DNA from 2 places in the Butyrivibrio sp. FCS006 genome. Region 2 is predicted to be linked to the other one. Evidence: predicted binding sites of a transcription regulator. Region 2 holds the regulator's gene; the other holds the start of a gene.
The links. The regulator Rex, encoded in region 2, represses fermentation and respiration genes when NADH is low (regulators of the CRP and FNR family bind a similar motif). The targets are predictions, from matches to a motif close to ATTGTTAANTANTTAACAAT.
Positions count from the first base shown of each region.

Region 1 (4,267 bases), on a different contig from region 2:
TCTTTTAAGAACCTCGGGAACAGGATTTGGCAAAAGAGATATGTCATTCCCCAGAAGCTTTGAATTAAAATCAAGACCCTTGTCATTCTTTATAAGGTAGAGCAGTATTTCATCGATCTGATCTGCAAAGCGCTCATAGCTATAAGTGTTATCACCCTTTGGCGCATATCTCGAGACATAGTCAAGGTGGCCCAAAACGTCAAAGTCCGTAAAGAGCTTTATGTTTTCCAAAGTCTGCTCAAAGGTTCTTTTGTAGATGTTCTCGGGAGTATCCCCGTCCCAAAAAGAAGGGTAGTAGGGATCTTTTTTGTCAACAAGGTGGATTGAGGCGATGACAAAATCAAAGCCGCCCTTTTTGACAAAATCGAGGTTTTCTTTTACGACCTGAGTCTGCATTCCGACTTCCACGCCAAAATGCATTTTGATCTTATTCGCATAGAGCTCTTTGTAATGAAGAAACTCATCCCTGTAGGAATCGACGTCAAGGATAAAGGGAAACTCCGGAAGATCGTAGCAGGTAGGGTAGTCCTCGTCCTGGTGCTCTGTGAAGCAAATCTCCTTAAGTCCCTTGTCTATGGCGCTTTTGATCATGTCCTCCATGGGGGCATCGCTGTCGCCTGAATTGTGTGTGTGCATGTGATAATCTGCTAAAATCGGCATTTTGATTCTCCGTAAAATTGAGTGTAAAAGATCCAATTAATTCATATCGTCAGTTTACTAATTTTTTATTATATAATCTAGCATAAATTTAATATTCTCACTTGATTTATGGGCAAAAGTCGGATAGAATTGTAGGTGCTGATAAAAATTTATCAAGATAGATAATTTATGAAACAGCAACTCATATAAAATTCATTTTAGGAGGAACTTAAAATGGCAGTAAAAGTAGCAATTAATGGTTTTGGCCGTATCGGTCGTCTTGCATTCAGACAGATGTTTGGTGCAGAAGGTTACGAAGTTGTAGCTATCAACGATTTAACAAGCCCTAAGATGCTTGCACATCTGTTGAAGTATGACTCATCACAGGGACGTTACGTAGATCTCGGACACGAGGATGACGTAACAGCTGACGACGAGGCTGGAACAATCACAGTTAAGGGTAAGACAATCAAGATCTACAAAGAGCCCGATGCTAACAATTGCCCTTGGGGAGAGCTTGGTGTAGACGTTGTTCTTGAGTGCTCAGGATTCTACACATCTAAGGATAAGGCACAGGCACACATCAATGCCGGCGCTAAGAAGGTAGTTATCTCTGCTCCTGCAGGAAACGATCTTCCTACAATCGTTTACAACGTAAACCACACAACACTTACAAAGGACGACAAGATCATTTCAGCTGCTTCTTGCACAACAAACTGCCTTGCACCTATGGCTAAGGCTCTTAATGATTACGCTCCTATCCAGTCAGGTATCATGTGCACAATCCACGCTTACACAGGTGACCAGATGATCCTCGACGGACCTCAGAGAAAGGGCGACCTCAGAAGATCACGTGCAGGTGCTGTTAACATCGTTCCTAACTCAACAGGTGCTGCAAAGGCTATCGGCCTTGTTATCCCTGAGCTTAACGGCAAGCTTATCGGCGCTGCTCAGCGTGTTCCTACACCTACAGGATCAACAACACTTCTGTTCGCAGTAGTTAAGAAGGCTGACGTTACTAAGGAAGCTGTAAATGCAGCTATGAAGGCAGCAGCTACAGAGTCATTCGGATACAACACAGACGAGATCGTTTCATCTGATATCGTTGGTATGAGATTCGGTTCACTTTTCGATGCAACTCAGACACTTGTTAACAAGGTTGATGATGATACATACGAAGTACAGGTTGTTTCATGGTATGACAACGAGAACTCATACACATCACAGATGGTTAGAACAATCAAGTACTTTGCAGAGCTTGGCTGATTAACCTCAAATACGAAATAGACTTTAACGAGGTCCGGTCCATATGGGCCGGACCTCATTTCTTTTTATCAAACTTCTAAAATAAAAGAATTTCTTTTAAATAAAAATCCAGGAGGAAAAAAATATGTCACTCAACAAAAAGTCCGTAGATGACATCAATGTTAAGGGCCGTCGCGTACTTGTTCGTTGCGATTTCAACGTACCTTTAAAGAACGGTGAGATCACTGACGAGACAAGAATCGTAGCAGCACTTCCTACAATCAAGAAGCTGGTTAAGGATGGCGGTAAGGTTATCCTTTGCTCACATCTTGGTAAGGTTAAGAATGGCCCTAACGAGGGGGAATCTCTTGCACCTGTTGCTAAGAGACTTTCAGAGAAGCTTGGCAAGGATGTTAAGTTCATCAGTGATTACAACGTAACAGGTCCTACAGCAACAGGCGCTGTAGAGGCTATGAATGAGGGAGATGTAATCCTTCTTCAGAATACCCGTTTCAGAGGCAAAGAGGAGACTAAGCCTGAAGAGGCTGGTGAGGCTTTTGCAAAAGAGCTCGCTGACCTTGCTGATGACTATGTATGCGACGCTTTCGGATCAGCTCACAGAGCACACGCTTCTGTAGCAGTTGTTACAAAGTACATCAAGGAAAAGGGTGGAAACAACGCAGTTGGATACCTTATGCAGAAGGAGATCGACTTCCTCGGAAATGCAGTTGAGAACCCTGTAAGACCTTTCGTTGCTATTCTTGGCGGTGCTAAGGTTGCTGATAAGCTCAACGTTATCAACACTCTTCTTGACAAGTGCGACACACTTATCATCGGTGGTGGTATGGCTTACACATTCCTTAAGGCTAAGGGATACGAAGTAGGTAAGTCACTTCTTGACGAGACCAAGATTGACTACTGCAAGGAAATGATGGAGAAGGCAGAGAAGGCCGGCAAGCAGCTCCTTCTTCCTGTTGATACAGTATGTATCGATTCTTTCCCTGATCCTATCGACAACCCTAACATTGCAACAACAGTTGTAGATGCTGACAAGATTCCTTCTGACAAAGAGGGTGCTGATATCGGACCTAAGACAATCGCTCTTTACGCTGAGGCTGTTAAGTCTGCTAAGACTGTAGTTTGGAACGGACCTATGGGCGTATTCGAGAACCCTGTTCTTGCAAACGGAACAGAGGAAGTTGCTAAGGCTCTTTCAGAGACATCAGCAACAACAATCATCGGCGGCGGCGACAGTGCAGCAGCTGTTAACCAGCTTGGCTACGCTGACAAGATGAGCCACATCTCAACAGGTGGCGGAGCTTCTCTTGAGTTCCTTGAGGGCAAGAAGCTTCCTGGCGTTTACGCAGCTGACGATAAAGCGTGAACACTTAGTGAGGTTTTGTCGAACTTAGTGTGAACTCTGTTCTGGCGAGGGCCTGTGGCCCGAGAGCAGAACTTCCTTATGAATAAAAACTGGAGGATTACAAAATGGCACGTAGAAGAATAATCGCCGGAAACTGGAAGATGAACAAGACTCCCAGCGAGGCAGTAGCTCTTTGTGCAGAGCTTAAAGATCTTGTAAAGAATGATGACGTAGACGTTGTTTACTGCGTACCTGCTATCGATATCTGTGCAGTAGCAGAGGCAGTTAAGGGCACAAACGTACATGTTGGTGCTGAGAACTTCTACATCGTAGACAGCGGTGCATTCACAGGAGAGATTTCAGCTCCTATGCTTAAGGATGCAGGTGTTGAGTATGTTATCATCGGACACTCAGAGAGAAGAGATATCTTCGGCGAGAACGATATCCTTATCAACCAGAAGGTTAAGAAGGCATTCGCATCAGGCCTTACACCAATCCTTTGCTGTGGTGAGTCCCTTGCACTTCGTAAGGCTGACACATACAAGGAGTGGATCGAGAGACAGATCACATGGGATCTTAGCGGAGTAACAGCTGACCAGGTTAAGAAGCTTGTTATCGCTTACGAGCCTATCTGGGCTATCGGAACAGGCGAGACAGCAACAGCTGATCAGGCTGAGGAAGTTTGCGGACTTATCCGTGAACTCATCGCTAAGCTCTATGACCAGGCTACAGCTGATGAAGTTCGTATCCAGTACGGCGGATCAATGAACGCCGGCAACGCTGCTGAGCTTCTTTCAAAGCCTAACATCGACGGTGGTCTCATCGGCGGTGCTTCACTTAAGCCTGACTTCGGCAAGATTGTTAATGCATAATAAGTAATCAAAAAGGTGCCATCCCATAACTGGGATAGCACCTTTTTATTTGCACTATTTTTAAGTTCGGGGTAGGCTAATATCAGCCACCAAGTGTTTTGCTTACTAACTCTCTTGAAGCAGCTTCGTCGAGTTCTACTGCATCGTA
Region 1 is NZ_KE384203.1:181,400-185,666, reverse strand. It holds gene G633_RS0108065 (histidinol-phosphatase HisJ family protein) at 1-660, opposite strand, end outside; gene gap (type I glyceraldehyde-3-phosphate dehydrogenase) at 874-1,905, shown strand; gene G633_RS0108055 (phosphoglycerate kinase) at 2,030-3,268, shown strand; gene tpiA (triose-phosphate isomerase) at 3,373-4,119, shown strand; gene G633_RS0108045 (hypothetical protein) at 4,202-4,267, opposite strand, start outside.
Region 1: the regulator Rex is predicted to act here: its motif matches at 798-817, upstream of gap (type I glyceraldehyde-3-phosphate dehydrogenase).

Region 2 (4,267 bases):
CCCTTAGTGACCTAAATGCATGAAATGCCAAAGCGTCAAGAATGGGCGCTTTTTGCCCACTTGCTTTGTTCTTGACGTTTTGGCATTTCATGCTACAATCCCCGAAAACTGGGGGCGGCAGATTATAAATCCGGCTATATAATTCTAGAATTGATTAAGTCAAAAGAACCGTCCCTTTGACTTCAGAACCGTCCCTTTGACTTCAGGGACCATTATTCATGCAAATGTACTGTTGGAAGATTCCATTCGAAATGCATAGCGAGGAAGCGGAGCAGTACTATGGTTGAGAAACCGAAGAGTGAGCTGATAAGTTCACTTCCTGTAAACTTCCACAAAACTACGGTTACAGCCGCACCTGCGATGCAAGCGATGGCGTATACGTGCTTGACCAGAACATATGGCACTTTGTCGGCGAGGACATCTCTGATAAGCCCGCCTCCGATTCCTGTTATTACTCCCAGGAATGCAACGAGAAAGAGATTGTCTGAATAATCCGAGTAGATTCCGGCAAATGCACCATCTACGGTAAAGGCTGCAAGGCCGAGAGTATCAAGCCAGAACAGGAGCTTGTCATATACCGGAGTTATGCCTTTGGGCATGGGCTTTTTGAGATACATGATCACAAATGCTATATTAGCCGTGATAAGAGTGATTATCGTCAGCGACGGATTTACAAACATCACCGGTGGAATCCTGTCTATTATGATGTCACGGATAAGTCCGCCGCCTGTGGCAGTTACAAGAGCCATCAGGTTAATGCCGAACAGATCCATATCTTTCTTGGCTGCAACGACAGCTCCCGAAATAGCAAAGGCTATTAGTCCGACATTTTCGATTATAACCATTATTAGTGAATTCATTTGAGTTTCCTGCTTATTGATATAATTTAATCAGCCTTAAAATCATATATGATTTTCGGTCAAATGTAAACTTGATTCGGCTTATTTGTGCACTAATGCGATAATCGGCTATACGTGCTTAATTTATCAAAATTTAAGAAAAGATTCTGACAATTATAATGCGATATTTTGTATAATTATTATGTTATATCAGTAGTATTATGTCTTTTCCTAAGGAGGCACATTATGGAAGCCAGAGAAAGAAAAGGTAAGCTTGTTCAAAAACTCATCATTGCAGCAGTTGCTGCTATTGTCGGAGTATCGATTGTGCTTGTAATCATAAGCGCTGTATCGATCAACAATACCTATGATGAGATGGTTCAGGAAGAACTTCTTCTTGCCGTAGAACAGCTTAACAGTGAGATGAGCAACGTATGGGACGGTGAATGGGAATATACTGACGGTGTTCTGACAAAAGGTGGCGAAAATGTCATGGCAGAATACGAAGAGATCATGGATGAGCTCAAGGCCAGTACAGGAGTTGAGTATTCTCTTTTCTATGGAAAAGAGAGAGTCATCACTACTCTTAAGGATTCCAGTGGTGCCAAGGCTGTAGGCTATAATATTTCTGATAAAGTAGCAAGTACTGTTCTGACAAATGGTCAGACCTATTACGCCAAGATGGTGCCTGCAGGTGCTACAGGGAGCTATTTTAGCTACTATATGCCACTGAAGAATGATGACGGAACCATCGTAGGAATGGTTTACTCCGGCAGAGAGAGCGATTCAGTTGACGCCAAGATCAGGGGAATTACAATACAGATGGTTATATTATCCCTGTTAATTGCTATAGGCGTTTCGATAGTAGGTATCCTTGTTGCTAATAAGTCTTCAGGTAAGATGAGAGCAATCGCCGAGGAGCTTGGCAATCTGTCCAAGGGTGAACTTAAGCTTTCAATTGATAAGACATCACTTGATAGAAATGATGAAATTGGTCTTCTTGCAGACGGAGCACAGACTCTATCAGAGAAACTTGGCGAAGTAATCAGATCAACAATGGAGATGTCTGAGGAACTTAAGAGATCCGGAAGTGAGCTGTCAGAATCAGCGAGTCAGGCATCTGCAGCATCCGGACAGGTATCCCAGGCTGTGGATGATATTTCAAAGGGCGCTGTAAACCAGGCAGAGAGCGTAGAAACAGCAGCCGGTAATACACAGGATATCGGAAAAGACATTGAAGACGTATCAGAGAACGTACAACAGCTTAACAGCTATGCAAACGAAATGAAGACCTCCTGCGAAGCAGCAATGGAAGCTCTTAATAAGCTAATTGTTCAGAGCAGCGAAGTACAGTCATCGGTTCGTGATATCGGTGCAACCATTGATTCGACCAATGAATCTGCAAAAGAGATCTCGAAGTTCTCAGAGGCTATCACAGAGATCGCATCACAGACCAACCTCCTTTCACTCAATGCAAGTATTGAGGCAGCAAGAGCGGGAGATGCAGGAAAAGGCTTTGCGGTTGTTGCTACAGAGATCGGCCAGCTTGCTGTGCAGAGTAGTAATTCCGCAGAAGAGATCAAAAAGATCGTTGAAAAGCTTGTTGCTGATTCCGAGCAGTCTGTAGAGGTAATGCAGAGACTTAATGCAAGCTTCGAGCAGCAGGAAACACAGCTTGATGATACCAAAGTCAACATGCAGAGCATGGCTGAAAACGTTGATAACGTATCTGAGAGTACCGACAACATTGCAGCCCACATCGATAAGCTCAATTCAGCCAAGGACAAGCTTGTTGAGATCATTTCCGATCTGTCGGCTATATCAGAAGAAAACGCAGCTTCGACAGAAGAGACCAATGCTTCAATGCAGGAACTCAACGCTACATTTGCTATCATTACAGAGTCTGCAGGAAAGCTGCAGGAACTGGCTACTAACATGTCCGATACGATCAGCTATTTCAAACCATAAAATATAAATAAAATTTACGATCCCCTGACCGCAAAAGCGCATGGTCAGGGGATTTTTTAACGATTTTACGGAATTGACATATATTTAACGTATAGATATAATCAATTTGTAGGATAATTAACAAACAAAGCAATATTTTTGGAGAATGACATGGCAGAAAAAGAGATTTCTCAGGCGGTCATAAGCAGACTGCCCAGATATTTTAGATATCTTGGAGACCTTAAGGAGAGAGGCGTTGAGAGGATTTCTTCTCAGGAGCTTTCCGATATCATGAAGGTCACAGCTTCACAGATCAGACAGGATTTCAACAACTTTGGCGGCTTTGGCCAGCAGGGATATGGCTACAACGTACAATATCTCTACGACGAGATCGGCAAGATCCTCGGCCTTGATAAGCAGCACAGCCTGGTTATCATCGGTGCAGGACACCTTGGCAAGGCCCTTGCAGGTTATACCAATTTCACAAGAAGAGGCTTTGTATTCAAGGGAGCTTTTGATTGCAATCCTGAGCTCTACGGAACCAAGATCCGTGACGTTGAGGTAAGACCTGTTGACGAAGTAGAAGATTTTGTCAGAGACAACAAAATAGAAATAGCTGTTCTTACAATTCCCAAGGAGCAGGCTGTACCTATGGCACACAGACTGGCAAACTGCGGAATCAAGGCTATATGGAACTTTGCACATGTTGACCTTGAAGTTCCTAACAATATTCAGGTAGAAAATGTACATTTATCTGACAGTTTGATGAAATTATCGTATAATATAGATAGGTATGAAAAATCATTAAAACATTAGTGAGAGAATCTGATGGCAAGAGATGATAATGTCTATATGTCTGCGCTGGAGGGCAAGAGTATCCCTATTCTGACACTTGATGACAAGTGGCACCAGCTTTTCACCCAGACTGAGATGACTCCGGAGATAGAGAGTCTTTCCGATGAACTTAATGCATTGGTCGACAGGGACGGCAAGATACGCACAGAGACCAAGAAGATCAAGAAGCTAAAAAAGACGCTTCTTTCAGAGATTGTGCCCCTTCGCGACAAGGCCAACAAATCAGGTGGCAACAATGCAGCGATAGAAAAAGAAATCTCCGAGAGAACCAGACTTATCAATGAATGTAATGAGAAGCTTGATAGTCACAACGACGAGCTTCTGGACCTTTCAAGGCAGATTTATGATGTGGATTACAAGCTCATGATAGAGACCATGAAGGCTTGTTACGATACGCTACACACCAACACCGAGTATATCAAGGGCCTTGATGAGTGGATATCCAAGGTGCGAGTAGAACTCAAGAAAAATGTCATCCATCTGCAGGAAGCAGAAATGGAGAACTACAATCTCTATTCCTACATGCATCAGATCTTCGGGCCGGAAGTTATCGACCTCTTTGATATGAAATATGATCCAAACCGCAGACATCCTATAAGACGACCTCTTGAAGGGAACGAGGATGA
Region 2 is NZ_KE384204.1:726,272-730,538, forward strand. It holds gene G633_RS0114510 (trimeric intracellular cation channel family protein) at 213-860, opposite strand; gene G633_RS0114515 (methyl-accepting chemotaxis protein) at 1,086-2,807, shown strand; gene G633_RS0114520 (redox-sensing transcriptional repressor Rex) at 2,958-3,602, shown strand; gene G633_RS0114525 (hypothetical protein) at 3,615-4,267, shown strand, end outside.